4 regions of the Marinobacter sp. tcs-11 genome follow, and region 1 is predicted to be linked to each of the others. Evidence: predicted binding sites of a transcription regulator. Region 1 holds the regulator's gene; each other region holds the start of a gene.
The links. The regulator FliA, encoded in region 1, starts transcription of late flagellar genes. The targets are predictions, from matches to a motif close to CTAAAGTTTNNNNNNNNNNNGCCGNTAA.
Positions count from the first base shown of each region.

Region 2: the regulator FliA is predicted to act here: its motif matches at 3,222-3,249, upstream of ARC85_RS14700 (methyl-accepting chemotaxis protein).
Region 3: the regulator FliA is predicted to act here: its motif matches at 2,107-2,134, upstream of ARC85_RS13540 (methyl-accepting chemotaxis protein).
Region 4: the regulator FliA is predicted to act here: its motif matches at 4,514-4,541, upstream of ARC85_RS04840 (methyl-accepting chemotaxis protein).

Region 1 is NZ_LLYU01000002.1:41,692-49,744, forward strand. It holds gene flhA (flagellar biosynthesis protein FlhA) at 1-1,190, shown strand, start outside; gene flhF (flagellar biosynthesis GTPase FlhF) at 1,246-2,565, shown strand; gene ARC85_RS02865 (MinD/ParA family protein) at 2,638-3,450, shown strand; gene ARC85_RS02870 (RNA polymerase sigma factor FliA) at 3,483-4,226, shown strand; gene cheY (chemotaxis response regulator CheY) at 4,388-4,771, shown strand; gene ARC85_RS02880 (protein phosphatase CheZ) at 4,793-5,578, shown strand; gene ARC85_RS02885 (chemotaxis protein CheA) at 5,597-7,726, shown strand; gene ARC85_RS02890 (protein-glutamate methylesterase/protein-glutamine glutaminase) at 7,760-8,053, shown strand, end outside.
Region 2 is NZ_LLYU01000015.1:13,383-21,435, forward strand. It holds gene ARC85_RS14690 (ketopantoate reductase family protein) at 1-532, shown strand, start outside; gene ARC85_RS14695 (cob(I)yrinic acid a,c-diamide adenosyltransferase) at 556-1,113, shown strand; gene ARC85_RS14700 (methyl-accepting chemotaxis protein) at 1,144-3,174, opposite strand; gene ARC85_RS14705 (histidine kinase) at 3,291-4,178, opposite strand; gene ampD (1,6-anhydro-N-acetylmuramyl-L-alanine amidase AmpD) at 4,178-4,789, opposite strand; gene ARC85_RS14715 (DUF1631 domain-containing protein) at 4,895-7,195, opposite strand; gene nadC (carboxylating nicotinate-nucleotide diphosphorylase) at 7,419-8,053, shown strand, end outside.
Region 3 is NZ_LLYU01000012.1:35,019-43,071, reverse strand. It holds gene ARC85_RS13545 (MBL fold metallo-hydrolase) at 1-426, shown strand, start outside; gene ARC85_RS13540 (methyl-accepting chemotaxis protein) at 449-2,065, opposite strand; gene ARC85_RS13535 (hypothetical protein) at 2,330-2,986, shown strand; gene ARC85_RS13530 (L-threonylcarbamoyladenylate synthase) at 3,014-3,637, opposite strand; gene ARC85_RS13525 (BolA family protein) at 3,634-3,990, opposite strand; gene ARC85_RS13520 (DNA topoisomerase III) at 4,137-6,305, shown strand; gene ARC85_RS13515 (response regulator transcription factor) at 6,418-7,146, shown strand; gene ARC85_RS13510 (FecR domain-containing protein) at 7,139-8,053, shown strand, end outside.
Region 4 is NZ_LLYU01000003.1:90,568-98,620, reverse strand. It holds gene arsB (ACR3 family arsenite efflux transporter) at 1-934, shown strand, start outside; gene ARC85_RS04850 (undecaprenyl-diphosphate phosphatase) at 1,059-1,856, shown strand; gene uvrD (DNA helicase II) at 2,227-4,392, opposite strand; gene ARC85_RS04840 (methyl-accepting chemotaxis protein) at 4,645-6,258, shown strand; gene ARC85_RS04835 (hypothetical protein) at 6,287-7,492, shown strand; gene ARC85_RS04830 (substrate-binding domain-containing protein) at 7,502-7,915, shown strand; gene ARC85_RS04825 (NAD-dependent succinate-semialdehyde dehydrogenase) at 7,983-8,053, opposite strand, start outside.

The DNA of each region.
Region 1 (8,053 bases):
AGACGGTTGAAGATGAAGGCGGCTTTGTAGGTCGTGGGGGCATGGCCGGTGGGGCGGCCCGCCAGGGTGCGGAAATTTCCCCGGATCGTCCGGGTGGCGAGGGGCAGGCATTGCCGGCACCGGGGGAAACCCGCGAGCTGGGCTGGGATGACGTGGCCACGGTGGACATTGTCGGGCTGGAAGTGGGCTACCGGCTGATCCCGCTGGTGGACAAATCCCAGGGTGGACAATTGCTCAGCCGAATCAAAGGGGTTCGTAAGAAGCTCTCGCAGGATCTGGGCTTCCTCATGCCCTCGGTGCACATTCGCGACAACCTGGATCTGATGCCGAACGTCTACCGGATTACCCTGATGGGTGTGACCATCGCCGAGGCCGAGATTCATCCGGAACGGGAGCTGGCCATTGATCCGGGGCAGGTGTTCGGCAAGGTGGAAGGTATTGCCGGCAAGGATCCTGCTTTCGGCCTCGACGCCATCTGGATTGAATCCGACAGGAAAGACCAGGCCCAGACGCTGGGTTACACCGTGGTGGATGCGAGCACCGTGGTGGCGACACACCTGAACCAGATCCTGCAGAAACACGCTCACGAACTGATCGGCCACGAGGAAGCCCAGAAGTGGCTGGACCAGCTGGAGAAGATTTCGCCCAAGCTGGCAGAGGAGCTGGTGCCGACCACCATTTCCATCAGCATCCTCTTGAAAGTGTTGCAGAACCTGTTGAAAGAAGAAGTGCCGGTGCGGGACATGCGCTCCATCGCCGAGGCCATTGTGAACGTGCATCCGAAGAGTCAGGACCCGAAAGTGCTGACCACGGTGGCCCGCCAGGCCCTGCGCCGAATGATTGTTCAGAGTATCTGCGGCAACGACGCCGAAATCCCCGTTATCACGTTGGATCCAGACCTGGAACAGTTATTGCTAAAGTCTGTTCAGCAGAGTCAACAATCCGGCGGTCAGGATGACATTGGTCTGGTGCTTGAGCCCAACATGGTGGAAAAGCTGCAACGATCCCTTCAGGACAGCGTGCAGCGCCAGGAAATGCTCGGCAAGCCTGCCATCCTGCTGGTTTCAGGGCCCTTGCGGCCAGTACTGGCGAAGTTTGCCAGCTATGGGGTAGAGCGTTTGCATGTGCTCTCGTACCAGGAAATCCCGGATAACAAACAGATCACGATAGTCGCCTCTGTAGGTCAATAAACCGACGGAGCATCGCGGGAAGCCAGAGCGCTTGCCGTTGGGAGGATGAAGCAGCATGAAAGTAAAACGGTTTTTTGCGCAGTCCATGGCTGAGGCCCTGAAGCAGGTAAGCCACGAAATGGGGCCGGATGCCGTTATTCTGTCTAACCGCCGGGTTGATGGTGGTGTCGAGATCGTGACGGCACTCGACTACGACGAAAACATGGCGCGCCAGCGTCTGGGTGAAAGAGCGGTTGAAGCCACCAACGGCTCCCGCCTGGCAGAGATGCAGGCTGAGCAGCATCGTCGGCTGGAAGAGGAGCTGAACCGGTCCCGCAGCCGCATTCGTGAGGTTCGGGAAAAGCGCGCGGGAAATGCGTCGTCAGGCGGCACGGCATCGTCCATGTCTTTCGAGACCGCCGATTTTCCGGCGTCACTTTCCGGTACTGTTGTGGCCGAAAAGCCGGCTTCCGGCAGAGAATCCGGTACCGGTGGCTATGCCGATGAACTGGCCAGTATGCGTGCCGAGATCAGCTCTCTGCGTGATCTGGTCAGTGGCAAGGTGGCGTCCACCACTCAGGCTGACGGTGGAAACAGCGCGGTACAGCAACGCTTGGCCGAGCGGCTGCAGGAGTTCGGTCTGGGCGCGGAGCTGGCCGGCTCTCTGTCCCGACGGCACCGGGCCGGGCGCCTGGAAGATGGCTGGAAGCAGTCACTGAAAATGCTGGCGACCGGCGTTCGCACCGGTCGCGAAGACTGGCTTGATGCCGGGGGGATCTATGCCCTGGTCGGGCCGACCGGGTCTGGCAAAACCACCACCATTGGCAAACTGGCGGCTCGCTATGTGCTGGAGCATGGCCCGGATTCGTTGGCCCTGGTGACCACCGACCGCTACCGTGTGGCCGCCCATGAGCAGCTGTTTGTGTTCGGCAGAATCCTGAATGTGCCCGTGCGGGTGGTGGATGAGAGCCATTCCCTGGATGACATTCTTGATGAACTGTCGGATAGGCACCTGGTACTGATTGACACTGCCGGCCTGACCAGTGCCGACCGTGGTTACCAGGAACAACTGGCGGAGTTGGCTCGCAGCGATCACAATATCCGTACACATCTGGTGGTCTCTGCCACCAGTCAGCCACGTATCATGAAATCCGTGTGGCATTGCTATAAGATGGCAAACCTTGCAGGCTGCATCATGACCAAGATTGATGAAGCCCTGACCCTGGGCGAAGCGCTCGGATTCGTTATGGAGACCAGCTTGCCGGTGGCCTGGTACACCGATGGCCAGAAGATACCGGAAGATCTCCAAAGGGCGGAGGCTATCCCGCTGGTGCGTCTGGGCGTAGAAAGGCTCAGGGCCGTGCAGAGCGCGCAGGCAATAGCCGAAGGTGCCTGAGCCTCGCCAGCGACAGAATAAAACACCGGCACGCGTGCCCGTACAAGAACGTAGTAAGAGACTGATAACAGTATGAGCAGACCACATCCGGTTCAGGTGATTGCGGTTTCCGGCGGCAAGGGCGGTGTCGGCAAGAGCAATGTTTCGGTCAACCTAGGTATCGCCCTGGCCCAGAAGGGGCGCCGGGTTGTCTTGCTGGACGCGGATCTTGGGCTCGCCAACATCGATGTGTTGCTTGGCATTACCGCCAATCGAAATCTGCAAGACGTACTCAACGGCGATTGTGATCTGAAAGATGTGCTGGTGAATGGCCCAGGTGGCATCAAGATTGTTCCGGCATCATCCGGCACCCAGCGTATGACCCAGCTCAGCGCCATGGAACATGCCGGCCTGATCAATGCCTTCAGTGAGCTGGGCGACCAGATTGACGTTCTGATTGTGGATACCGCCGCGGGTATTTCTGAATCGGTGGTCAGCTTCCTGAGGGCGTCGCAGGAGCTTCTGCTGGTGGTCTGCGACGAACCTACTTCCATTACCGATGCCTACGCGCTGATCAAACTGATGAACCGGGATTACGGCACCAACCGCTTCCGCATCCTGGCAAACCAGGTTCGCAACGAGCAGGAAGGCCGCCATCTGTTTGAAAAACTGACCAGGGTCACCGAGCGTTTCCTGGATGTGGCACTACAATATGTAGGTATCGTGCCTTACGACGAGGCCGTCAAGAAAGCCGTCCAAAGACAGAAAGCGGTATTGGATGCCTATCCGAGGGCGAAAGCCTCGCTGGCTATCCGGGCTCTGGCCGAAAAAGTGGATAGCTGGCCTTTGCCGTCCTCTCCCAGGGGGCATCTCGAATTCTTCGTGGAGCGGCTCGTCGAAGTCTGATCTGAATCCAGTCCTACAAGAAAACCGGATACATGACATTGGCGAAAAATCTGGGTATTTACCATCAGGCCGGCGCCAGGAGCCCTTCAGCCCTGATTGAAGAGCATGCGCCGCTGGTCAAGAAAATCGCCCTTCATCTCATGGCTCGACTGCCCGCATCGGTGCAGCTCGAAGACCTTATGCAGGCCGGTATGATTGGCCTGCTGGAGGCTGCGCAGCGCTATTCTTCAGGCAAGGGCGCCACCTTTGAAACCTATGCAGGCATTCGCATCCGCGGCGCCATGGTGGACGAAATCCGCAAAGGCGACTGGGTGCCCCGCTCAGTGCACCGCAACGCCCGGCGAATCGCCAGTGCCATCAAACAAGTGGAAGATCGTACCGGGCGCGAGGCCCAGGATGCCGAAGTAGCTGAAGAGCTTGGCATTGGTCTGGACGAATATCACGCTTCACTGGCCGACGCCAACAGTGGCCGACTTTTTAGCCTTGATGAGCTCAATGAATCCGGCGAGCTGCCGATAGAAGAAGCAGAGGCCAGCGATAATCCGCTGGACGGTATTGCTTCCGGCGCTTTCCAGCGCAGTCTGGCGGACGCCATCGAGCAGTTGCCTGAGCGCGAAAAGCTGGTGTTGAGCCTGTATTACCAGGAAGAACTGAACCTCAAGGAAATCGGCGCAGTGCTTGGGGTCAGTGAGAGCCGGGTAAGCCAGATTCACAGCCAGGCGGCACTGCGGCTGCGCAGCCGGTTGGCCGAGTGGCGGGATAGTGACAACGACTGATCAGCCGGGTGCTGTGTTTCTCTTTCAGCAGGCTGTGTAGCTTTTGGTAACCGATGCTTTACAACGTGCGCAAACACCACACAATAAGCGGTTAAGGTAGCAGCCTGCTAGACTTTCAAAAAGGCTGAATGAATTCCGGGTGTTACTGACTGGAGGTCCCATTGGACAAGAACATGAAAATTCTCATTGTGGATGACTTCTCCACAATGCGACGAATCATCAAGAACCTGCTGCGAGATCTTGGCTTCACCAATACAGATGAGGCCGATGATGGCAACACGGCGTTGCCCATGCTCCGAAGCGGCAAGTACGACTTCCTGGTGACTGACTGGAACATGCCCGGCATGTCGGGCTTTGATCTTCTCAAAGCTGTCCGCGCTGACGAAAACCTGAAGAACCTGCCGGTTCTGATGGTGACGGCAGAAGCCAAGCGGGACCAGATCGTGGCCGCGGCTCAGGCCGGGGTAAACGGATATGTGGTCAAGCCTTTTACGGCAGCCGTGCTCAAGGAAAAGATCGAGAAAATCTTCGAACGAATCCAGTAACCAGAGGTCGGATGGCTCGCCATGAGTGATACCAAACAGAACCATCAGGGCCTTGATCCGGAGGTGGCGGAGAAACTGCAAAAGCAGGCCTCCGACCTGGCTGAGAATGTAAACGCCGGGAATTATGCCAAGGCGATGACCCTGATCAATGAACTGAGCGAGGTTCGCGATCAGAGTCTGTACCGGGAAGTGGGCCGACTCACCCGCAGCCTCCATGAGGCAATCCGGAACTTCCAGATAGACCCGCGTAATGCCGAGCAGAAAGAAGTCCTGTCGAAGATGAGCGACGCTTCTGACCGTCTGGCCTATGTGGTGCAGATGACCAGCCAGGCAGCGAACCGCACCATGGACCTGGTCGAGGAAAGCATGCCCGTGGCTCATTCCATGAGGGATGAAGCGGTTGCCTTGCGGGACGAGTGGCAGCGTCTGCGCCGCCGTGAAATGGAACCTGCGGAGTTTCGCGAGTTGTATGGTCGCATCGACAAGTTCTTCGCCGGCCTGACCACAGACTCTGACAGTCTGTACCAGAATCTGTCGGAAATCCTGCTGGCTCAGGACTTCCAGGATCTTACTGGCCAGGTTATCCAGAAGGTCACCGCTTTGGTGAAAGAAGTGGAAGACAATCTTCTTGGCTTGGTAGTGATGGCCAGCCACGTGGATCAGCTGACCGGCACGGTGCACCAGATTGAAGAAAAAGAAGAATCGGCCGAAAAAGGGGTAGGGCCCCAGATCAAGGCCGATGAGCGGGAAGATGTAGTTTCGGGACAGGACGATGTGGACGATCTGCTGTCCAGTCTCGGATTCTGATAATAAAGAGGGTGACGCATGGCGTTAGATGCTGATGAAGAGATCCTGCAGGACTTCCTGGTAGAAGCCGGCGAGATACTCGAAAAGTTGTCGGAGCAGCTGGTGGATCTGGAGCAGCATCCCGATGACAGCGATCTGCTGAACGCCATTTTCCGTGGCTTCCATACCGTGAAAGGGGGCGCAGGCTTCCTTCAGCTGGAGGCACTGGTTAACTGCTGCCACTCGGCAGAGAACGTGTTCGATATTCTCCGGAATCACAAGCGCAAGGTCACTCCGGAACTGATGGACGTGGTTCTGGAGGCGCTGGACAACGTTAACGCCATGTTCGAAGAAGTTCGAAACCGGGAAGAACCAACGCCCGCGCCGGACGAACTGATCGAAGCCCTGGACGCCCTCGCCAAACCCGAGTCAGAGGATGCACCAGCGGCGGAAGCGCCAACCCCGGCACCGGAGCCGTCGTCTGCGGAGGTCGGGCAGCAAGGGGACCAGGGCGATATCACTGACGAAGAATTCGAGCAGTTGCTGGACGCGTTGGCGGATGAAAAATCCGACGGCCAGAAACCGGCCGGCAACGAGCAGGTGAGCAATCCGGCTGAATCCGCCGGCAGCTCAGACAGTGATGAAATTACCGACGACGAATTTGAGGCCTTGCTGGATCAACTCCACGGCAAGGGCCAGTTTGCCGGCGCGCCTGCGGAAGAGGAAACAGCCAAGGCAGATACCAGCACCAGCGGTGGTTCAGAAAAATCATCCGCTGACGCCGATCTGATTTCCGACGACGAATTCGAGAACCTGCTGGACGAACTGCATGGCAAGGGCGCCGGCCCAAGTGCCGGGTCTTCCGACAGCGAGCCCAAACCGGCGCCTGCTCCATCCGGCAAGGCCGAACCGGCCCCGGAACCAAAGAAAGCAGAAGCCAAAGCCGAGAGCACGGCCGCTGCCAAGCCGGCCTCTGCGCCCGCGCCTGCCCGTGAGGCCGCACCCGCTGGTGAAACCACGGTTCGGGTAGATACCAAGCGCCTGGACGACATCATGAACATGGTGGGCGAACTGGTGCTGGTACGGAACCGCCTGCAGCGTTTGGGTTCCGAAAGCGAAGACGAACACATGCACAAGGCGGTGGCCAACCTCGACGTAGTGACTACGGATCTTCAGGCTGCCGTCATGCAAACACGGATGCAGCCGATCAAGAAAGTATTCGGCCGTTTCCCGAGGGTGGTGCGTGATCTGGCCCGAAGCCTGAAAAAAGAAGTGAACCTGGTGATGCACGGTGAGGAAACCGACCTGGATAAAAACCTGGTCGAGGCGCTGGCTGACCCACTTGTGCACCTGGTCCGAAACTCCGTGGATCACGGTGTCGAAGCGCCGGACGTACGGGAGAAGGCCGGAAAACCCCGAGCCGGAACCGTGACCCTGTCGGCGGAGCAGGAAGGCGACCATATATTGCTGTCCATCGTCGACGACGGTGCCGGTATGGATCCCAATGTCCTGCGCCGCAAGGCGGTAGAAAAGGGTCTGTACGATCAGGATGCGGCAGACCGCCTTACCGACAACGAGTGCTTCAATCTTATCTTTGCGGCCGGTTTCTCCACCAAAGACCAGATTTCCGATGTCTCCGGTCGCGGTGTCGGCATGGACGTGGTGAAAACCAAGATCGGCCAGCTCAATGGCCAGATCAATATCATGTCCGAGCAGGGCAAGGGCACCAGCATTATTATCAAGGTGCCTCTGACGCTGGCCATCATGCCAACCCTGATGATCATGTTGGGTGACCAGTCTTTCGCGCTGCCGTTGGTGAATGTGGTGGAGATCTTCCACCTGGATCTGACCAAGACCAACATTGTCGATGGCAAAGAGTGCATTGTGGTGCGGGACAAGGTGTTCCCGCTGTTCCACATCAAGCGCTGGCTGGTACATGGCGCGGCCGGTCAGGCCGAGCCGGAGAACGCGCACGTGGTGATTGTAGCCATGGGCACCAAGCAGGTCGGCTTTGTGGTTGACCAATTGATTGGCCAGGAAGAAGTGGTGATCAAGCCTCTGGGCCGGGCCCTGCAGGGGACGCCGGGTATGGCAGGCGCCACCATCACCGGTGATGGCCGTATCGCCCTGATTATTGATGTGCCGAGCCTCCTGCAGCACTACGGCTGAGCAGGAATTTCCGGGATTGTGTAGGAGAAATGGATGACAGTTTCTGTCCTGGTCGTGGATGATTCGGGCTTCTTTCGCAAACGGCTGACGGAAATCCTGACGGCCTCGGGCCAGATTAAAGTGATAGGCGCCGCCACCAATGGGCGGGAAGGGGTCGAGCTGGCGGAAAAGCTGCGCCCCGATGTGATCACGATGGATTACGAGATGCCGGTGATGGACGGCATCTCTGCCGTTCGCGAGATCATGCGCAAGCATCCTACTCCGGTGTTGATGTTCTCGTCTCTGACCTACGAAGGTGCCCGCGTTACCCTGGATGCCCTGGAAGCC
Region 2 (8,053 bases), on a different contig from region 1:
CGAAGGCGCAAACCGGCCCGCCCCCGGGCTGACCGTTCACGCTGGCCGCGGCACAACCTGGGTCGGTGCCCTGAACCCGGCGGGGGACCCATCGGTCGAATGGGTTGCCCAACAGCTCGCCAGCAGCGGCCTCATGGTCCACCCTGAACACGACATACTGGCAAGGCTCTGGCAAAAACTGGTGATCAACGCCGGCATAAACGCCTTTACGGCCATTCTGGATTGCCCCAACGGAGAGATCCTGACACAACCGTTTTACCTGCAATGGATTGCCCCCTTGTGCGAGGAGATCAGCCGCCTGCTCCCTGCTGCCGGACAACCGCAACAAGCCCCGGAAGACCTGCGCGAGACTATTGAGGCTGTCGCCCGCAAAACCGCCGCCAACACGTCTTCCATGCGGGCTGATGTAAAGGCAGGCAGAACCACGGAAATCGACTTCATTAACGGTTACCTGGCGCGGCTCGGCCATCAACATGGCATACCGGTACAGGTGAACCAAATGCTCGCCGAACAGGTACAACAACTGAACTGACTTTTACCAGAGGGAGCAAGACCATGGGCAATCGCCTGTCGAAGATCTACACCCGAACCGGAGACGACGGTTCTACCGGCCTGGCCGATGGCAACCGTATCGCCAAAAATGCCCAGCGAGTGGAAGCCATGGGTATGGCAGATGAGCTGAATTGCCATATCGGCGTTTTGATTGAGACGCTTCCCTCTGGTGACCGTCTGATCGATACCTTCCGGCGCATTCAGCATCACCTGTTTGATCTGGGCGGCGAATTTGCCATCCCGGGCAGCAAGGTGATCAGCGACAATCACATTGAGTGGCTGGAGCAGACTCTGGACGAGTACAACACCGACCTGCCGCCGCTAAAAAACTTCATCCTGCCTGGGGGCTGCCCTGCCGCAGCACAATGTCATCTGGCACGGGCGGTCTGTCGCCGGGCCGAGCGCGTGGTGGTGGCCCTTGGCCACGAGGACTCCATCAATACTGCCTCGCGTCACTACCTGAACCGGTTATCCGATCTGCTGTTTGTCATCGCCCGAGTGCTGGCTCGCCGGGATGGCAGCCAGGAGATTCTCTGGGAGCAAAAAAAACCCGGCCTCTGAGGCCGGATTTTTCACAACAACAACCGCAGATTACACCTTGAATGCTTCCACCAGGCGCTGAAGCGACGCGGTAAGCTCCGACATCTGTCTGGACGAAGCCAGAGTCTCTTCGGCGTTGGAGGCAGTGCTCTGGCCAAATTCGCCAATGCGCTCCACGTTGGCATTCACGTTCCTGGCCACGGCCGACTGTTCCTCCGCCGCCTGGGCAATCTGGTGGCTCATATCCACGATTTCGGAAATGCCCGAGGCGATCCGATCCAGCGCTTCGGTCACTTCACCAGACTTCTGTACCGTCTTCTCCGTGGCATCGTGACTTGAGGTCATGGCAGATACCGCCTCTTTTACACCACCCTGAAGCCGGGAAATCATGCCTTCAATTTCCTCAGTGGACTTGTGGGTACGCTGGGACAATGAGCGAACCTCATCCGCCACCACCGCAAAGCCACGCCCCTGTTCTCCCGCCCTCGCTGCCTCGATGGCCGCGTTCAGCGCCAGCAGGTTGGTCTGCTCGGCAATTGCTTTAATCTCAACCAGAACCTGACTGATATTGTCACTGTCCGCACTCACCCGGTTGATGACATCAACGGCGCCTGCAATCTCCGTAGCCAGCCGGTTAATGGTCGCCACCGTATCGGCCACCACTTCCCGACCCTTCTCGGTATCTTTCTCGGCATTCCCCGCACTATCCGCCACCCGGTGCGCACTCTCGGTAACTTCATTGACCGCTTCCACCATCTGGCCCATGGCCTCGTTGATCTGACCGGTCTCTTCCATCTGTCGGGCCACGGCCTGACTGTTAGCCGATGCGGTGTCATTCACCCGGACCGCCTGCTGATCAACATCTGCTGTTGTAGAGCCCACCGACCGGACAAGCTCAGCAATACGATCGGTCATGTTGTTGAACTCAGAGGTGAGCTCCCCCAGTTCGTCCCGGTTGTTCAACCGGATATGGGTGGTCATATCGCCGGCGGCCACATTTCTTGCAGCTTCGCTGAACCGGTTGATGGCAATCCGCACAGACATAAAGAAGCCCACATAGAGGTAGACCACCACCAGCATCACAGCAATCAGCGCCACCAGAATCAGGGTGCGCTGCCCGGTCTGGCGAGCCAGGCGATCCTCAAGATTACCGGCAACCACATCGAAGATACGATCGCTGAGGGTATCGTAATATCCCATCTGCGCCGATACGGTCTCGTCGAATTCCTGCCAGGGCAGCTCCAGGCGCATAGGCGTAATGACATTCAGGTCCAGCTCATCACGCACTGTCATCAGGCTCTCTTCCGTGCGGGTCAACGCACCGCTCGCACTCTCTGCCAGCTGGGGCGACGCCTCCACAGCAACGGAAAGGGCCGGCGAAAGCAGCGAACTGCGGTTGGTCAACTGATCGTAGATTTCATTCAGGGTTTCGCTGAGTGCATAGCCCACCTGACCTTCCACCAGCGCAAAAATACCGTATGAACGGGCGCCGCCAACAACAGTGCGAGACTCAGGCAACGCAGAACGCACCAGCCCTAACAGCAGCAGGTTTTCCCGGGACGCATCCTGCCCCAACCCGCTGATTTCAATGGTCGCCGGCAGCAAGGCCATCACCTTCTGCACAAATTCCTGGTAGTACTTGAACTGGGGGTCAATGTTGCCCTGATAGTTATCGTTGGCTTTGAGCGTCTCCCATTCTTCCCTTACAGCCAGAATCTGCTCCTGCCAGGAGCCGGAGGTGTCAAAAGAACGCTGTGGTTCGGCGAGATCTGCCAACAGGGCGTCCATACGACTGGCCGCTTCGTTGGCTTTTTCGAGCAGGGGTTGTTCGTCTTTCAGAATGCCAGGGGCCTGATAGTCACGGTAATCCATCGACGCCACCAGCAGGCGTTCCACCTTCTGGAGTTCTGCAAGACCTTCAATGCCGCGGGTCATGGTCTGAACCGACTGGTTGAGCCCGGAAATCACCAACCAGCAAAGCACGATGATAGGGCCAAGAAAGAGAATGCTGATGAGGCTGAATTTGTAAACCATGGGCAGCCGATTCATCAGTGCTACAGCCGGATTGATTATATAGTTCACAGAGCCCTCGCTGCTTCTAACAACTGAATCTTTATTCTTTTGTTTGATTATCGCCCGTTGCCGGAAAAACTTAATCACTATTTAGTGTTATTCTGTAATCCGTTTTTGCTTTCCGGCTAGGCCATGCCTGCGATCACCAGCAATGCAAACGCACATATCCACACCAGCATGCTCCGGTTGAGGAGGTCCCTTATGGCGCTGAGGCTCCGTCCGCCAAAATCGGGCCACTCTTCCGGGTGCAACTCCGAAAAGCGCGCAGGATCAAGTGCATAACCAGTTAACGACCCGTTGGCGGAAATCATGAGCACATCCGCGGTCTTTTTCCCGAATCCCGGGAATACCTTGCGTATTTCCCGGGACCAGCCGGCCAGGTCACCGGCGAGTCCGAATGTGCATGACAGCAAGCGGGAAGGAATCCAGCCGATAAGCCGGGCCGCCCGCTGATAGCGTTCCCGCGCGGCCGCCTGCGGCCATTGGCCCGCCAGAGCTACAAGCCCGCGAGCCAGAAAAGCCAGCGCTATGCCGCCGACGGCGTACCAGAAAACCACCAGGAAGAAACGCTCGAAAACCGAGACCATCAGCGCCCGCGACACCGACAGGTGCATGGCTTCTGGCGATAGCGCCGCTCCTCTTTCGGAGGCGGGCAGGCGCTCTTGAACATGGTGCCAGGCAGCCTGCATATCTCCGCGCCGCCAGGCATCGGAATAGGCTCGCAGCACCTTGCGCCAGCCCGGCGCTCCCATCAGTACCACCATCAGCACCAGTTCAAGCGGATACAGGGCATAGCGGTAGCCCGCCTCACTGGACAGCGCCCACGCGCCAGCGAGCGCCAGAGAAGGTAACACAACCAGCAGCGCCCCTCTCCAGACTGACCGCTCCTGACCCGCTTCTACCCGGCCCCAACGATGAAACCAGCGACGCCAGATCTCATCGCTGGCCAGGTGGTCGGCGCGGTCCAGCCTGCGGCGAATCACGTACGCAATCAGAAAAACAACCAACGACATCAGGCCATCTCCTCGTTCGACAGCAGTGCCCGGAAGCGAGACCACTCAAACGCGGGCCCTGGATCGGTTTTTCGGCCCGGAGCAATATCACTGTGGCCGGCAATGCGACCCGGCGTGATTTCCGGCCAGGCTGTCATTGCCAGGAGCGCCAGACGCGCCAGCGCACGGTACTGATCATCGGTATAGGGAACGTCATCCGCACCTTCGAGCTCGATACCAATGGAGTAGTCGTTGCACTCCTCCTTACCCTGAAAACTGGAACGGCCAGCATGCCATGCCCTGTCCAGACAGCTGACAAACTGAATAACGGAACCATCCCGGCGAATCAACGCGTGTGCAGACACCTTCAGCTCTGCGATCGTTTCAAAATAGGGGTGGACAGCAGTATCCAGACAGTTACAGAAAAAATTCTCGATGTGCGGGCCGCCAAACTGTTCCGGCGGCAGGCTGATGTTGTGAACCACCAGCAGTGAGATAGAGGAACCGTCCGGGCGGGGACCAAAATTGGGCGACGGACACCAGCGCACGCCGGGGAACCGGCCACTGGAACGCAAAAGTGCTGCCGCATCTTTCAGGGAGTGTGGGTGATGATCGTTCTGGATACTAGACAACGTGTTTCCATCGGCGCAGGGGACTCATGCAGATGATTGAATCACAAAGCGCCCATGGATGCCACGACGTCGCCGGTGCCCTGCGCGGGCACTCAGTACCGGAGATCAGTCTTTTCGGTTATGACGCAGGTTGTCGATGATGGACTCCAGCGCCCGATCAAAGATCAGGCCGTCATCCAGCATGGTGATCGCCTGCTCCTGCAGAGCAATCGCCAGGTCATCCCGATGATATTCCGCCACCTTCGCACCACTGCGGTTAACAAAGATGTACTTGCCGGTGGCCTTGATGAAGGCCGCCAGCTTGCAACGGACCCTGGTCTCGTCTCTGGCCATCTCAACCCAGGATCCAACTCTCAGGCCGTCCGCCTTCGCCAGCCATTCCGCCGACGCTACTGGTGATTGGATCTCCGCGAATTCCTCGGCGACGGCTGCCGTCTCAACGCCGGCTGAGATCTCAGCAGGCTTGACTGACGCAGGTTCAGTCACCTCGTCAATCACCTCCGGCGCAGGTTCCGATTGCTCGGGAGTTTCCGCCGGCTCTGCCGGAGCTTCAGGTACCTCAAAATTCTCAATCGTGGGTGCCTTGTCTTCAACAACCGGCGCGGTCACCAGTTTCTGGAAAACATCGACATGGGCAAGCTCCAGGTCCCGGATGGCCGCATCGGTTGCAAACGGATCCCAGGAGATCTCCTGAAGCGCCTTGCGGAGCTCTTCCACCACCTCTGGAATCATTCGCAACAGTTCCGCCCGGGTATCAGAAGACACCGGTCGCGGGTCAACACTCCACACCAGCCGCTCGCTGATGGCCTTTGCCTGCAGCCAACGCTCGCTTTCTTCACCCTCGCGCAACACCACCCACTGCAGGTAGCGGGTCCAGGGCTCGTTCAGCACCTGTAAAACCGGATCGGGAATGTCCCGGCCTGCCGTGTGCTCACGGATAACATCGGTAGCAGCCTGACTGGCACGTTCCTGCCTGGCGCGTCCTTCTTCGGCATCCCGAAGGCGCTGCTCAACCAGCTCGCGACGCCGGCGATCCAGATCCATGAAGTGACCAAAGTCCTTCAGCAATTCCTCGAACAGCCCTACCTGATCGGTGTATTCGGTGAGCACCCGACCCACCACTTCCTCAATTTTTTCCCGAAGCGGATCACGCATTCCGGCACGTTTCTCGCTCCAGCCAATGGCGGCAAGGGCAAGTTCGTTGAGGAGCTTGCGAACCGGATGGCCACCACGATTGAAAAAGTTCTTGTCGCTGAGTGCGACCTTGAGCACCGGAATCTGTAGCCGCCCGATCAGCGCCTTCATAACCGGATGCAACTGCCGATCTTCGAGAATGAAATCAAACAGCATTGAGACCAGGTTGATCACATCACTGTCGACCTGCCCTACTGAGAATCGCTTCCCTTCCGGACCCTGCAACAGCGGCTGTAACTGCTGGCGCAAAGGCACCACATTGTCGCCTTCACCCTGCGGCGCTGCGCCCTGCAGTTCGTTCAGGCGCGCCATCAGACGATCGGTATCCAGAACAGCGCCGGTTTGTGCCATACCGGCACTACTGGTCTCTCCCTGGTGCAACAGCGCACTCAGCTCACTGAAAGTAGGCGACGGTCCATGGCCATTGGCAGTACCTTCGGCAGCCGGGGCTTCCTGGGCGGGCGCTGGCGAACCGCCTGCCTTTGGCGCACTGCGACCCGGCGCTACCTGAGCACCACCCACCGGAGCCCGCTTCATGTCAGGCAGCACGCCGGCGGCGATCAGGGTTTTGTTGCATTCCTGGTAGAAATCACTGAGCTTGTCCACCAGCAGGCGCTCAAACAGCTTCAAAACCACAAGCTTGGCACGGATATCAATATCCAGATCGGTGCAAGCATCCGAAATAGCGCCACAAATGACTTCCGGGCTGAGAGGCATTTGATCGTCAGAGAGATCCAACTGTGGAACAAGATGGCGAATCCGGGCCGCCAACATCCTTACCGGCTCCTGGTATCGATTCCGCAGGCGATTGGTCAGGTTATCTATCGCTACCTGCTGTTCAAGATCAGAGTGATCCACCAGGCTGAGGGAGTCCTGGTCCACTTCTTCCAGTGAACCACCGGAGCGGGCAGGTTTGAACTTACCCAGCTCGTTGAAGGCCTGGCTGACGTATTGCAGGACTGACACTGTCATTGCCTTCCGGCGCAGTCGCAGCTCCCGCATGGCGTCGAAGTAAGCAGTCTGGTCCTGGTTGGAGCCGGCCCGGTCTGCGAGGGCAAACAAACTGTCGTCAGCCTGTTCGAAAAAACTGGCAAGTACCGCCTTGAGTGACTGACCCGATGTGTCACGCAGTCGCACCAGCTCTACCGGTAACGAGAACCGGCTCACCGGCTTCTGACCGGCCAAGCGGACTACCTTGTTATCGTGCGCCATGTGGATGCTCCGGAATCGAACAGCTGATGGTACTTAAACCTTTATAGGATTACATCATACGGGCGAGTGTCGTCACCTTGTGTCAGAATTTGTCACCTTTTGTGTCAGCAGGAACTGCATCACACTTCAGACCCCTCACACCTCCATTTGGCGAATCGATAGCGCTGGCAGTAGAATTGCCCTCCACACTTTTCCAAGCCACCATCAACCTCCGGACGTCCCAATGATTTCTGCCGAACTGCTGCGCCAGGCCCGTATCGAATCCGTTGCCCAGAGTCTGCGGGAAGATATTGGCGATGGCGACATCACTGCCCAGCTGATTCCTGCCGAAAAACTGGCAACCGCAAGGGTAATCACCCGGGAAGACGCCCGCCTGGCTGGAAGCGCCTGGGTGGAGGAGGTTTTTCGCCAGGTGGATCCCTCAGTGACACTTCAGTGGCAGTTTCACGATGGCGACGACGTACCCGCCAACGCCGTGATTTTCCGCATGCAAGGCCCGGCCCGCTCGCTTCTGACCGCTGAACGAGCTGCTCTTAACTGGTTGCAGACCCTGTCTGGCGTGGCAACGGCCTGTGCCCATTACGCTCGCCGGGTGTCCCATACCAACGTCCGCCTTCTGGACACCAGGAAAACCCTGCCAGGGCTGCGACTGGCCCAGAAATACGCGGTGACTTGCGGTGACTGCGACAATCACCGGCTGGGGCTCTGGGACGCCTTCCTGATCAAGGAAAACCACATTGCCGCCTGCGGCTCCATTGCCAATGCGGTCGCCGAAGCGCACCGCATTGCACCAGGCAAACCCGTGGAAGTGGAAACCGAATCGCTCGCCGAACTGGACCAGGCTCTTGAGGCCGGGGC
Region 3 (8,053 bases), on a different contig from region 1:
GGGCTGCCCATTGAAGGCCCGCACAAGGACGACAACTTCTGGATTCAGGGCCTGGCCATGCAGGCACAGATGTTCGGGTTTCCGGCGCCGGAGGTGTTCACGCCCAATCGATGGCTGGAAGACGGGGATACAGTGACCGTTGGCAATGAAACCCTGGAAGTACTGCACACGCCGGGCCACACCCCTGGCCATGTGGTGTTTTTCCATCGAGGCTCAAAACTGGCCCAGGTGGGTGACGTGCTGTTCAATGGTTCCATTGGCCGCACGGATTTCCCGAAAGGCGATTACAACACCCTGATTCACTCTATCCGGGAAAAGCTGTTCCCGCTCGGGGATGACGTTAGCTTTATCTGTGGCCACGGCCCCATGTCTACGTTTGGCCAGGAACGCGCCACCAATCCGTTTGTGTCTGATCACCGGGGCTGAGTGCCCCGGTATATCGCCCATTTCAGCTCTGGGACAGGCGGAACTGCTCGATGGTTTTGCGCAGGGTTTCCGCCATGGCCAGCAGATCCCCTGCAATTCGCGCGGTCTCCTGGGCATCGCTGGAGGTCTGCTCGGCAGAGCGGCTGATTTCAATCACGTTCTGATTGATGGAGTCCGACACTTCGCTCTGCTCGTTAGCCGCACTCTCCATTTCCTCATTCAGCCCCGTGATTTCACGCACCGCTGCAGCAATGGTTTGCAGCTCGGTTTCCACTTTCAGAATTGAATCCACCTGATGCTGGGCAAGTTCCGAGGCATGGCGCATGGTACCGACACAATCCACCACCTCTTTTTTCAGCCCCTCAATGGTTTGGCGAATCTCCTCAGTGGACGCCTGAGTGCGCGAGGCAAGCGCCCGGACTTCGTCTGCGACCACGGCAAATCCCCGGCCCTGCTCACCAGCTCTGGCCGCTTCAATCGCCGCGTTCAGGGCCAACAGGTTGGTCTGGTCGGCAATCTCGGAAATCAGCTCCAGCCGTGAGGCCATTTCCGTTGTCCGCTGATCCAACTGCTCAATGCGCTGCGCACCGTTCTGGACTTCCGCGTTCAGAGACTCAATACCCTGAACCGCATTTCTAGCCAGATGCTCTCCGGTTTCTGCCGATTTGGTGGTATCGGCCGATTTCCGTGCGGTAGTCACCGCATTCTCTCGAACCTGCACCGCGGAAGCGGCCATCTCGGTGGTGGCACTGGCCACCTGGTCGGTGTTGTCTTTTTGGGCAAGAACTTCCCTTTCTGTGGTCTCTGCTTTACCGGCAATGGTACGGGCCGCCGCTTCAACCTGTTCTGCGTTGTCCATCACCGTATGCATGCTGGCGCGGATCTTGGCGACCATCCGATTGAACGCACGGGAGACCGAACCAATCTCATCGTTTCGGGTTACCTCCAGCTCTATGGAGAGATCCGAATTGCGGGAGATTTCATCCATTCGGTCGTGTAGCCGACGTAAGCGGGAAAACACCAGGCGACCCAAAACTACGGTAGTCAGTATGAAAATAACCACAAAGATCAGAATCTGGATACCGCCACTCACCATCAACTGCTGCTGCAGGCGCGCGTCGCTCTCCGCCAAAGAATAGTCGACCCGAATAGCGCCAAGCACGTCCCCTTCCTGGGCCTGGTGACAGCCGAGGCAGTTCACGCCCTGATAGTTTTCGCTGGCAATAACCGGCTCGATCAACGTGTAGACACGACCCGCGTCGTTCTCCGAATAGTGCTCTACCCGTTCACCATCCAGCGCTTTCATGTCCAGCGGCTCACGGCGTTGTTCCGCAGCATTCCCAGCACCGTACATGGCATTCAGCTGATCGCTGCGGATCACCCGAACGTCCAGTACGTCCTCGGGAGCCATCACCTTCTCGCGCAGAACATCACGGTTATTAATGGTACCCGTCACCATCATGGTGTTCAGGCCATCGAAAAAGGACTTTGCCAGACCATCCACGTATTTGTGACTGTACTCTTCGAGGTGGGCTCGCTGGGACTGGGCGCTGTAAACAACCGTAAACACGAGAATGACGGTGAAAGCCGCAGCCAGTGCTGCCAATAACAAGAAACGGATTGAGTATTGTTTTTTCATGTGACCCCGACAACGGAAGATGATCTGGACATCCAAGAGTAATGACGGCGAATTGGCGCATAACTTTACAGATATGCATCAATTTTTTTATGACGCAGATCATCCGGACGCGCCCGCTATGTCATTCCTTGCAATGTTTTACATTCGTCCCGGCACACTCAAACCAGAAGGCAAGGCAGATTGGCCCGAAACCTGCAAAGCCTGATGCATCACGGACTAATTCCGTGATATCCGGCAGAGATTTTCCGTTCAGGGGAGGCAACCATGTCATTGCTGACATCACTGTTACAGGCCAGCACGCGCTTTCAGCAAGCCATGGACAACCGTGCGCCGCGCACTGACGTACCCGCCGGTAAAAGCAATGAAGGCGCCGCCACAGGCGAGCCCCAGAGCAGCACCGACGACCGCTTCACACCGTCCCAATGGCAGGATCGCAACCCCGCCAGTCAGAAAACCCGGCAATTGCCACTGACCCAGTACAAGCAGACGGTTGCCCAGGACCTGTCCTACGTTCGTGAAACCTTGCGGCACAAACTTGCCGAATACAACGTACACCCGGCAACGGCGCTGAGCGTGAGCAAAACCGAGCAAGGCAGCATTCAGCTGGACGGCAAAATTCCCGACCAGGTGCGGGAGAGGATACAACAGGATCTCAACAACAACCGGGGATTTGGTGAGGCGTTAAGCCGCTTGAGCGTGACCGAACCCACCCTGCACTTCATGGATAATGCGCTCAAGCTCAATCAGGCTTATGGCGTGAACAATTCCCTGCTGGATTCACTGCTCAGCGAAAACCAGCAGTTCAATGGACTGCAAGATGTCATCCACCGTTATGACAGCCTTCGCCGCACCGCCACACCCGCCGAGACGGGTATCACAGAGCAGCAACGCTACGCCTTCAGCCTCAATACCCGGGCCTGAAGCCCGGGGGGATAACGGCTAATCAGATCAAACCTGAAACGGGGCCGGATCACCCTTGCCCACCCGCGTAACTTCAGGCACATCACCGGTAAAGTTGACCACCGTGGTAGCCTCCATACCGCAGAAGCCGCCATCAATAATCAGATCAAGCTCATGCCCGAGGGTCTCGCGAATATCGTAAGGATCGGTCAAAGGTTCGGTTTCACCCGGCAGAATCAGGGTGCTGCTCATAATCGGCTCACCCAGCTCACCCAGCAATTCCCGAACAATCTCGTTGTCCGGAACCCGGATGCCGATAGACCGCCGTTTGGGATGCAGCAACCGGCGAGGCACCTCGCTGGTCGCGTCCAGAATGAAGGTGTAGGGGCCCGGCGTGAAATTCTTCAGTAACCGGTACTGGGTATTGTCTACCTTGGCATAAACCCCGATGTCTGACAGGTCACGACACACCAGGGTGAAGTTGTGCTTGTCGTCCAGGCGCCGAATCCGCTTGATACGGTCTGCCGCCTGCTTGTCGCCAAGGTGACAGCCCAGTGCGTAGCCTGAATCTGTGGGATAGACAATCACCCCACCCTTGCGCAAAATCTCCACCGCCTGCTTGATCAGACGCTTTTGCGGTGTTTCCGGGTGAATCTGAAAAAACTGGCTCATCCATTAGCTCCTTGTTGAAGCTTCTTGTCCATTGCTGCATCACCTTTCGACCCGCCCATACAGTTGGGCGAAACCGGAGACGCCTGACCACTGGCCGTCCACTCTTCCGGCGTATACAGATGCAATGCCAGAGCATGCACCGGCCCCGCCAGTTCATCCGCCAGAACCTTGTAAATTGCCTGGTGGCGCCGCACCTTCATCTGCCCTTCAAAATCCGCTGATACCAGCGTTACCTTGAAATGAGTTTCAGAGTTGGGTGGCACCGAATGCATATGGCTTTCGTTCTCCACAGAAATCACGCTGGCGTTAAAGCCCGCGACCAGCTTTTCCTCTATGCTTTTCTGTACTTTCATAAAAGACCTACTCCGGACTTTAAGCATCAATGTCCCGACCTGCTGTGTAAACAGTTTACTACAGTACGCCTCGGAACCCCGAAGCCCTTGACACAAAAGCGCCAAAGCGACACATTCCCCTGCCAGCAACCAACCCCCAGATACCCATGCACCTGTACATCGCCGAAAAGCCAAGCCTGGCCCGAGCCATTGCCGCCGCACTTCCCGGCCCCCACGAGAAAGGCCAGGGCTGGATACGCTGCGGTAAAGGACCGGATGCTGCCACGGTAAGCTGGTGTATAGGCCACCTGCTGGAGCCCGCCGAGCCGGCCCGCTATAACCCGGCCTGGAAAAAATGGCGCATTGAAGACCTGCCCATGTTCCCCGAACCCTGGCAACTGGTGCCCAAAGACAGCGTGCGCCTGCAATTCAAAGTGCTCGAAGCCCTGGTTCGCAAGGCCGATCTCATTACCCACGCCGGTGATCCCGACCGTGAAGGCCAGCTACTGGTCGACGAAGTCCTGCGCTATCTCGGCACCAAGGCACCGGTAAAACGGATACTGATCAACGACCTTACCCCCAAGGCGGTAGCCCGCGCCATACAGAACCCCCGAGACAACCGGGAGTTCCGCCCACTGTCCCATTCTGCGCTGGCGAGACAGCGGGCCGACTGGCTCTATGGCATCAATCTCACCCGATTCTATACCCTCAGCTATCAAACCCGGGGCGAACAGGGCGTCTTCTCCGTGGGTCGGGTGCAAACTCCGGTGTTGGGCCTGGTGGTGGATCGAGACAACACCATCGAGCACTTCCAGCCCAGGCCCTGGTACCGGGTCGAAGCCACCTTCCAGGCCAGCGAGCCGGAGGCCGACCAGCGACCGTTCATTGCTCGCTGGTTACCCGGTGACGAATTTCAGGATCATCTGGATGAAGAAAACCGGTTGCTGGACAAGTCGGTAGCCGAGCAGATTGTCTCCGCCATCAGCGGCCGACCCGGCAGAATTGATGAAGCCCGGTTTCGCGATCGCCCGGAACCGCCGCCGTTACCTCTGTCGTTGTCTGCACTCCAGATAGAGGCCGGCCGACTATACCGGATGGGCGCGAAAGACGTGCTCGACACCGCCCAAAACCTGTACGAACGCCATCAGCTGATTACCTACCCAAGGTCAGACAGCCGCTACCTGCCAGAGGAGCATTTCAGCCAACGGGAGGCGGTGATTCGTGCCATCGCCCGTGTCGCCCCGGATTTGTCCGGATTCTGCGAGAAAACCGGGACAGACCGCCGCTCTGCCGCCTGGAATGACCAAAAAGTGGATGCTCACCACGCAATCATTCCCACAGTGCGGCCCGCACCAAACGGCAAGCTGTCTTCGGCCGAACAGAAAATCTACGATCTGATCAGTCGATTCTACCTGATGCAGTTTGCACCTGACGCCGTGCATCGGGAAGGCCGGCTGACGGTCGCGATTCAGGACTATCGCTTTCGCGCCACCGAGACAGCCGTGATCGAGCCAGGCTGGAAAACGCTGGAAATCCGCAAGCGGGAACCCGGGCAAGAGCCGGAAAAAGCTCCGTTGCCAAGACTGGAAAAAAACGAGCCGGTCCTTTGCACTGATCCCCAGACTAACGAGCGCAAAACCCAGCCGCCACAACACTTCACCGATGCCACGCTGCTATCGGCCATGACCAATATCGCCCGTTTTGTCGCCGACAACGAGCTGAGAAAAACGCTGCGGGAAACCGATGGCCTTGGCACCGAAGCGACTCGCGCAGCCATTATCGATACGCTGTTCCGCCGCGATTACCTGGTCCGGGAAAAACGCTTTATCCGCGCCACCGACAAGGGGAAATCCCTGATCGCGGCGCTACCGGAATCGATTCGTACGCCAGATCGCACCGCTGTCTGGGAGGCCACTCTCGAAGGCGTTCGCCGGGGCGAAGAGGACCCAAGAGCGTTTCTGGAATCCCTCAAAGATGAAATCCGCGGATTCATGGCGCAAGCGCCCGCTGCGGGTTTGGCGAATGCAGAGACGTCCGGCACCGCCATTCACTGCCCGAAATGCCGGGCGCCAATGGTTGAACGGGAGGGCAAGTTCGGTGCGTTTTTTGCGTGCACCCGATACCCCGCCTGCAAGGGCACCCGCCCCCTGGAAGACGATCAACCCGAGGACGGAACCAGCCAGAAACCGGTACCCTGCCCCCACTGTTTCTCGCCCCTGGTGCGGCGCAAAAGCAAAAAAGGCTGGTTCTGGGGCTGCAGCAATTTCCCCGGCTGCCGACAAACAGTTGATGACCACAACGGCCGGCCTGCGGTGGACTTACGGAATTCTACATAACGATACTGAACGGGAACTCATTTTTTGGGATAATCCCCGACACTGCAGGGTCTGACCAAGGGCTCTGCGCTACGGTATATAAACCAGGCAACACGATCGAGGGCCAGGCTTAATGCGCATTGCTCTGCTGGAAGACGAACACGAACAGGCGCAGCACATCCAGTCCATCCTTTCAGAGAAAGGACATCACTGTGACAGCTTTCCGACCGGCCAATCGTTTCTCGGTGCCGTTTTGCACCGCAGTTATGATCTGATCATTCTGGACTGGCAGATCCCGGACATGACCGGCATCGAGGTACTGGAGAACATCCGGGCACAGCTGAACTGGCCTGTGCCGGCCGTTTTCCTGACCCAGCGTGACAGTGAAACCGACATCGTCCGTGCCCTGGATGCCGGCGCCGACGACTATATCGCCAAACCGGCACGAGCGGCTGAACTGGTCGCGCGCATCAATGCACTGGCCCGCCGCAGCAACCCGGAAATCGAAAAGGAGGTTCTGGTCTTTGGGCCCTTCGAGATCAACACCAACCAACGCATAATTCTCCTGCACGGGGAGCCACTAACGCTCACCGACAAGGACTTCGACCTGACCCTGTTCCTGTTCCAGAACCAGGGCCGCCTGCTCACCCGCGAAATGCTGCTGGAGCGGGTGTGGGGATTGACCAGGGACATCAATACCCGCACGGTGGATACGCATATGAGCCGCCTTCGCAGAAGGCTCGGGCTCAACCCTGAAAACGGATTTCGCATCAAGACCATCTACCAGCGAGGCTATCGGCTCGAAGCCATCAAGCCCGGTGACGCAAACGAAATTCGGAACGATGACACTGCAAATGCCTGACGCTCTGAGCAAGCACCTGAAAACCCTGGCCTTCCTTGCACTGGCATTCATGGTACCAGCGACCACTGTCGCGGAGCTGTCAATCGCACGGGGTTCTGCGGTATCCGGCAGCCAACAACGGGACAATGCCCCGGAGTGGGTTTATACCTTACGCCAGGGTGATACGGTTGCGAGCATAACCCAGACGCTGCTTTCCCAGCAGACCACACAGCAACGACTGCTGGAGCATAATGGCCTGGCCAGCAACGCCAAACTCGGCGCCGGGGATACCCTGCGCATTCCCGTAAACTGGCTGAAACGTCAGCCCGAACCGGCCCGGGTGATTGCGGTCACCGGCAACGTGCAACAGATCTCCGGAATGGATGGGCGAAAACTCCCTCTGTCCGAAGATTCGATTGTCCGGGTTGGCGACGAAATTCTCTCCGGTGCCGGATCGGCAACCATTGAACTGGCCGACGGCTCGGAACTCCGGATCTCCCCGAACTCCCGCCTCATGTTCAATCGCCTGACCCAGTTTGGCAAATCGGGCATGGTCGACACCCGGCTTCGCCTGCAACGGGGCGAGGTTCACACCCGTGTTCGCCCGGTCATTGAGGGCGGAGCCCGTTTCGAAATCGAAACACCATCCGCTGTCGCCGCGGTCCGGGGTACGGTATTTGCCATTCAAGCCACCACCAACGGCAGCAGCGTGCAGGTTACCGAAGGTGTGGTGGACTTCGGCCAGCCAGGCAACACCCGCCGCATTCCAGCCGGCTATGGCGCGAGTGTTTCCACCGCCAACGGAGGCGCCCTGAATATTCGACAGCTTCCGCCAGCGCCAACCATGAATCCCTTGCCATCGGTGCTTACTCAGCTTCCGGCCGAACTGTCCTGGCAGGCAGGCGGTTACCCGGCCTACCGGCTGGAC
Region 4 (8,053 bases), on a different contig from region 1:
CGAGACCCTGTCCCGCTTTGAATACGCCCAGGTGTCCATCCCTATCGCCATCCTGATCTGGGCGATGATTTTCCCGATGATGGCACAAATCGATTTCAGCGCCGTGGTCGGGGTGCGAAAAGAGCCGAAGGGCCTCGCCATCACCACTATCGTGAACTGGCTGATCAAACCCTTCACCATGTTCGCCATTGCCTGGTTTTTCCTGATGGTGGTGTTTAAACCCTGGATCGCCCCACAACTGGCCAGCGAATACCTGGCCGGCGCCATTCTGCTGGGTGCCGCCCCCTGCACCGCCATGGTGTTTGTCTGGAGTTACCTGACCAAAGGCGATGCCGCCTACACCCTGGTGCAGGTATCCCTGAACGACATCATCATGCTGTTCGCCTTTGCGCCCATTGTGGTCTTCCTGCTGGGGATTTCCGACATCCAGGTGCCCTGGGATACGGTGATTCTGTCGGTGGTCTTATACATCGTGATTCCCCTCACCGCCGGCTACCTGACCCGCCGGACCCTGATCGCCCGCCACGGCGAACAGTGGTACGACAACGTATTTATGAAACGCCTCAGCCCGGTGACGCCTGCCGCGTTGATCGTCACCCTGGTCTTGCTGTTCGCCTTCCAGGGTGAAGTCATTCTGCAAAATCCGTTGCACATACTGCTGATTGCGGTGCCACTGGTTATCCAGACTGTGTTTATCTTCCTGCTCGCTTACGGCTGGGCCAGGCTCTGGAAGGTGCGCCACTGCATCGCCGCCCCAGGAGCCATGATCGGTGCCAGCAATTTCTTTGAGCTGGCGGTGGCGGCGGCCATCGGCCTGTTCGGACTGCAATCGGGCGCGGCCCTGGCCACGGTGGTGGGCGTACTGGTGGAAGTGCCCTTGATGCTCGCCCTGGTGCGCATCGCCAATAACACCCGGGACAAGTTCCCGGCCTGAACGATTAAGCTGAACAGGCGCGTCGCTATCCGCGCCTGTTCAGCCGACAACCACCCTGCTAATATCGCGCTCGTTTTTTGAGCGTCGAACCCGTTAATCAGCACCACCGACCGGAATTAAAAGAATGGATATTTTCCAGGCCCTTTTCCTTGGCCTCCTCCAGGGACTGACCGAATTCCTGCCCATATCCAGCTCCGCCCACCTGATCCTGACACCGGCCTTCTTTGGCTGGGAAGACCAGGGCGTCGGCTTCGACTTGTCGGTGCACGTGGGCACGCTATTGGCGGTGGTGCTCTACTTCCGCCGGGATGTCTTCGGCATCGCCCGGGACGGCCTGATTTCCATGGGCCAGCGCAAAATCGTCGGCCAGGGCGCCCTGGCCTGGTACCTGGTGATCGGCACCATCCCCGCCGGCCTCGCCGGCCTGGCCCTGCTCGACATGATCGACAACGAACTGCGCGGCGCGTCGGTGATCTTCTTCACCACCCTGGTGTTCGGCATCCTGCTGGGCATCGCCGACTGGCTGCCCAAACGCCAGCGCACCATGGATTCCCTGAACTGGAAAGACGCCGTTATCGTTGGCGTCGCCCAGGCCATGGCTCTGGTCCCCGGCACCTCCCGCTCGGGCGTCACCATCACCGCCGGCCTGTTCCTGGGCATGACCCGGGAAACCGCCTCGCGGTTTTCCTTCCTGCTGGCGATTCCGATTATCGTGCTGGCGTCGGCGGTAAAACTGCTGGAAGTGGCAACATCCGACGTGATCGTGGACTGGAATGGCTTTCTGATCGGCGGCGTCACCTCGTTCCTGATGGCCATTACCGCCATCCACTTCTTCCTGAAGTGGCTGAACAAGGTGGGCATGTGGCCGTATGTGATCTACCGGATCATTTTGGCGGGTGTAATCTACGCCGTCTTGATGTGACCGTCTGCAGTTTGAATTGCTGACCTTGGAGTCAGGCAGGTATCGGGGTGTGCCTCCCAAAAACCGCTCCTGGCGGCACATCCCTGTGGCGCTTCTGTTCCGCCATCCCTGGCTCCACACATTTTTGGGAGGCACACCCCGATACCTGCCCCGAACTTCTGAGCTAGCCTTCCAAGAAATCAGGGATCATGAACTATTGCGGATTGCCGAAACGTCAGAGCATGGCGGTGGGAACGTCTTTCCAAAAATTTGTGGAGCCAGGGATGGCGGAACACAAGCGCCCATGGACGGCTCGAGCGCTTTTTGGAAAGACGTTCCCACCGTCATGCAGCCCCCTTACTCGAAGGCTGCATGACGCTAACTCAACCGTTTAACAGGCCTCCAAAGGCGCATAAGCCAGCACCAGCCACTTGGCGCCCTCATCGAAGTTCACCTGCACCCGCGTATGATGCCCCGTACCCTCGGAGTTCATCACGATACCCTCACCGAACTTCGGATGCCGAACCCGCTGCCCCAGACTGAAGCCAGACTGCTGGGCCGAATCCTGGGCAAACAGGCTCTCATTCGGTCGCTCCACCATCGCCGGCCGCGTCACCGTATTACGCAACCGCACCTCCTGCAGACAGTCCCCCGGGATCTCCCGCACAAACCGGGACAGTGCATGAAACTTCTCCTGACCATACAGGCGACGGGATTCCGCGTAAGTAAGTACCAGCCTCTTCATGGCCCGGGTAATGCCCACATAGGCCAGGCGGCGCTCTTCCTCCATGCGCCCGGGCTCCTCCAGCGACATACTGTGCGGGAACAAACCCTCCTCAACACCTGCCAGGAACACCATCGGAAACTCCAACCCCTTGGCCGAATGCAGCGTCATCAACTGCACACTGTCCTCATGGGCATCGGCCTGTGATTCGCCGGCATCCAGCGCCGCCTGGGCTATAAACTCCGCCAGCGGATCTACACCTTCTTCTACATCATAATCCGCCAGCGCGCTGACCAGTTCCTCCAGGTTCTCCACCCGGGCCTGCCCCTTCTCGCCCTTCTCACTGGCGTGATAATCCTTCAGGCCGCTGGACTCTATGGCCTGCTTCATCAGCCCCTGCAGGGAAGCGTGCCCCGCCATTTCAGACAGCGTGTTGATGATCTCCATAAACTGCTGCAGGCCTGTTTTCGCCCGACCCTTCACCTGGCCTGCGGCCAGTAACCGCTCGGACGATTCCCACAGGGAAATACCCTGGCCGGTGGCGTATTCACGAATCTCCTGCAGGCTCTTGGCACCAATGCCGCGGGTGGGAATATTCACCACCCGCTCAAAGGCGGCATCGTCCCGGTGGTAATGCACCAGGCGCAGGTAAGCCAACGCATTTCGGATTTCCTGACGGTCGTAGAACCGCAACCCGCCGTAAACTCGATAAGGAATACCCTGGCGCATCAGGGCTTCTTCGAGCACCCGGGACTGGGCATTGGAACGATAGAGAATGGCGCATTCGCTGCGCAGATTGCCCTCGCTGACCCAGGCCGAGATGGAATCGGCAATATAATTGGCTTCATCCTGCTCGTTGAACGCGGCGTACAGGCTGATCGGCTCACCTTCCACCCCGTCAGTCCAGAGTTCCTTGCCCAAACGCCCCTGGTTGTTGGCAATCACCGAGTTGGCGGCTTTCAGAATGGTCTTGGTGGAGCGGTAGTTCTGCTCCAGCCGCACCAGCCGGGAATTGGGGAAATCCCGCTGGTACTGCTGGATATTCTCGATCTTCGCGCCCCGCCAGCCGTAGATGGACTGGTCGTCATCGCCCACCACCGTCAGCGGCACCCGGTTGCTGGCCAGCACCTGAAGCCAGGCGTATTGAATGGTATTGGTGTCCTGGAACTCGTCCACCAGTATGTGCTGGAAGCGCTGCTGGTAGTGACTCAGCAATTCCGGATGATGCAGCCAGAGTTCGTGGGAACGCAGCAGCAGTTCACCGAAATCCACCAGGCCGCCCTGTTGGCAGAGCTTCTCGTACTGGCGGTAAATCTTCAGCATGGTATTGGTGAAGTGATCGCCCGGATTCTCCTGAATATGATCCGCCCGCAAGCCCTCGTCTTTCTGGCTGTTGATAAACCACTGGGCCTGTTTCGGCGGCCACTGGCTTTCATCGATGCGGTTTTCCCGCATCACTCGCTTGATCAGCCGCAACTGGTCGTCGCTGTCCAACACCTGGAAGTTTTCCGGCAAGCCGGCGTCTTTCCAGTGGGAACGAAGCAAACGATGGGCAATTCCGTGAAAGGTGCCGATCCACAGACCACGGGTGGGAATCTGCATCATCTGCTCCACGCGATAACGCATTTCCTTGGCGGCCTTGTTGGTGAAAGTCACCGCCAGAATGGACGTGGGCGGCACCCGGTCAACCGACATCAACCATGCCATCCGGTGCACCAGCACGCGGGTTTTGCCACTGCCGGCACCGGCCAGCACCAGCAAATGGTCGTTCTGCGCCGTCACCGCTTCGCGCTGGGCGTCGTTCAGGGAATCAATAATATGAGAGACATCCATGGAGCAAGGCTTCATTACTGGTTAAATTTACAGCCCAGTATACCAGCCAAGAGCCCGGCTGCCTCCCCTGGCACAAACTACCCCCTCAAGAGTATATACAGGCGAATTCAAGGCTCTAGGCTTAAAGAGACAGCCAGTGTGGCCGATACAGCACTTAACACACTGACACATTAATTCTGTGTCATGCGTTCAAAAAACAACCTACACTCGCGCCGTTCAGAGTTGTGGGCCACGCATACAGGGATTTCATACATGCTTTCATCTCTCAAGATCTCACACAAACTCGCGCTGCTGGTGATTGTAGCCGTGGTGGCTTTCGTAGTGAGCCAGGCCTTTTCCATCATCACGGAACGAAACAACTCGGAACGACTGGGAGAGGTGCGCAACCAGCTCTATCCGTCCCTGGAACTCTCCACCATCAACCGAGGTCTGCTGCAACTCATCGAAAACCAGATCAACAGCGCCGTCACCACGGGCGACGATCAGCAGATCGCGGCTACTCGAGAGCAACTCGCCGAGATTATTGAGAATCTTGACCGCATTGCCCAGCTTAACCCGAGCCAGCAGAGCGATGTAAAAGCGCTGAAATCCGAGCTGAACGGCTACTACAGCACCGCCACTCGCATCGCCACCGCGATTATCGAGGGCACCGCCGATTTCAGTCGCATAGGCCAGGAAGCATCCGCCAACGCCGAGCGCCTGGCGGGCCTGCGCTCGGATCTCGACCAGATGCGTAATGCCATGGAGAACCGCCTGACCCAGGCCATCGACGACACCACGGCGGCCAGCAGCGAAGCCGCTACCGTCTCCGTAACGATCGTGGTGGTCGCCTTGGTTGTCCTGATTGCACTGAGCCTGATTATAGGTCGATCGGTCTCCGGCAGCCTGCAGCAAATCATCAGCTCCCTGCGGAACATGGCTTCTGGCGAGGGCGATCTGACCTCCCGCATCGAGTACACCGGCAAGGATGAACTCCGGGATCTGGTGGACCAGTTCAACCACTTTGTTGAAAAGCTGCATAAATCCTTTGCCACCATTCAGCAGGATATCGGTGAGCTTAACGGCGTCGCCACACATCTGGGCAGCACCAGCCGCACCAATCTTGAACGCATCAGCCAGCAGGCCCAGGCCATCTCCTCCACCCGCAATTCCGTGGAAGAGCTGGTAAAAAGCGTTGAGGAAGTGGCGGGCTTTGCCTCCAGCGCCTCTGACCAGACCCAGGACGCATCCAAGTTTGCGACCACCGGGCAGCAGAAGGTCGAGGGCAACATACAGACCATCCAGCGACTGATGGCAGAAATCGAAAACACTGCCAGCCTGGTCAACCAGTTCGACGAGTTCTCCGTGAAGGTGGGCGGACTGCTGGAAACCATTCAGACCGTGGCCGAGCAAACCAACCTGCTGGCCCTGAATGCCGCCATTGAGGCCGCCCGCGCCGGTGAACACGGCCGTGGCTTTGCCGTGGTCGCAGATGAAGTGCGCGGCCTGGCGGTGCGCACCCACAAGGCCACGGAAGAAATCCAGCAGGTAATTTCAGAACTCTCCAAAGCCTCCGGCGCCGCCGTGCATTCCATGCAAGGCAGCGTAGACATGGCCAGGCAGGGCGTGGATGCCACCACCGAGTCTGGCGAGGTCCTGCGCAAGATTCTCGAGAACGTTCAGCAGATCAGCGAGCTGAACGAGCAGATTGCCGCGGCCACCTACGAACAAAGCACCACCTTCAGCGAAGTCACTGGCCATATGGGCGACATGCATCGCAACGCCGAGGCCGTGATGGAAAGCACCGATGAGCTGGATACGGTCAGCCGCAAAATCCAGGACGTCAGTAATGGCTTGCAGAGCGTGGCCGGGCAGTTCCGCGTTTAAGTAAAACCCCAGAAAAAGGAAACTCCTGATGAAAAAACTGTTTACTGCAGCGCCCCTGGCGCTCGCCATGGCCGCGACCCCGGCTCTGGCACAGAGTACCGAGGACACCCTCGAGCGCATGCAGCAGCAGCTGAATGCCATGCAACAACAGCTGAACTCCGCGAAAGACACCGGCATTCGCTTCAACGGCTTTTTCAGCACCGGTTTCGCCCGGGCCAGCAACGATGCCGGTTACGCCGGAATCACCGACGAATCCGAAGTGGCGGATCTGAGCCTGTTCGCCCTGCAGGGCACCTTTGACGTCACACAGAAGAGCCAGATTGTGATGCAACTGGTCGGCCGGGGCGAAGATGACTGGGAACCCCAGGTGGAGTGGGCCTATCTGAGCCACCGCCCCACCAACAACCTGCAGATTCGGGCCGGCAAGATGCGGATTCCGTTCTTCATGTACTCCGACTCCCTGGAAGTCGGTTACGCCCAGCCGTGGGCACGCCCGCCCCAAAGCGTGTATGGCCCGATTGCCGTGACCAGCTATGTCGGTGCGGATGCCAGCTACAACCTGAACTTCGACAACTCCTCGCTGACCGCAACCGGCTTCACCGGCTTTACCGATGAAGATGGCAACTCCGGCGACGTACAGCTGCGCAACATCGCAGGCATGAACCTGACCTGGACCGACTACGTGTGGACTGTGCGTGGTGTGGCGGCAACCGCCGAGGCGGATATTGATGCGACCCGGCTAGGAGCCCAGGCCCCCGCTAATGTAAGCGTAGATACGGTCATTGCCGATGGGGAACGAGGCAATTTCTATGGCATCGGCGCTAGTTACGACGATGGTGCCTGGCAAATCATCGGTGAAGTCACCCGCGTTGAAGTGGATGGCAAATTTGCCGATACCGACTCCGCCTACTTGTCTGTCGGCCATCGGTTTGGCAGCTGGACGCCGTACATCGCAGTTGGCTGGGTTGAAAGTAAGGACGATGATGAGCGACTCGGATTTGTTACAACGACAGGAGGCACTCCGATCGCCCCCGAATCCATCCTGAACTTCCAGCGTGAAGACTTCAGCATCGGCACGCGCTGGGACATTACTCCGGGCGTGGCCATCAAAGCCGATTACACCCATTCCCGTGGTTTCGAAAAGGGCACTGGCAACCTGAACCCAAGTTATATTCTGGCTTCGGGCACGGACAGCACCAACGTCTACACCCTCAAAATCGACTCGGCATTCTAAGGAGGCCCCATGAAAAAGCTTAGCCTGTTGTTTGCGGCCAGCTTGCTGGCAAGCCCCCTGGCCCTGGCTGAAGTCGTGGTGATCGGCAACCCGTCCGGCCCGGACAGCATCAGCGCCAACGAAGTACGGGATCTGTATCTGAACCGCAGCAAAGCCCTGCCGAATGGCCAGAGCGCGAAGCCGTTTGAACTCCCGGAAGGCAACGCCACCCGTGCCGAGTTCCACGACAAGGTGACCGGCCGTAACGATGCCCAACTGAAGGCCTTCTGGTCCCAACAGGTGTTCACCGGTCGTGGTCAACCTCCGGCGGAAGCCGGCAGTGCTTCGGGCATGAAGGCCCAGGTCGCCTCCACACCAGGCGCCATCGGCTACATCGATTCCGCGGATGTGGACGACAGTGTCAAGGTTATCCTGACGCCCTGATCTCTGCCGTGCAGAACGCAAATAGGCGAGCCGAAGCTCGCCTTTTTGCTGTTTGAAGACCGGCTGCCTAGAAACCTCTCGGCACAGTCTGGGCCTCCACAAATTCAAACAGCCCTTCCAGACCACCTTCCCGGCCAA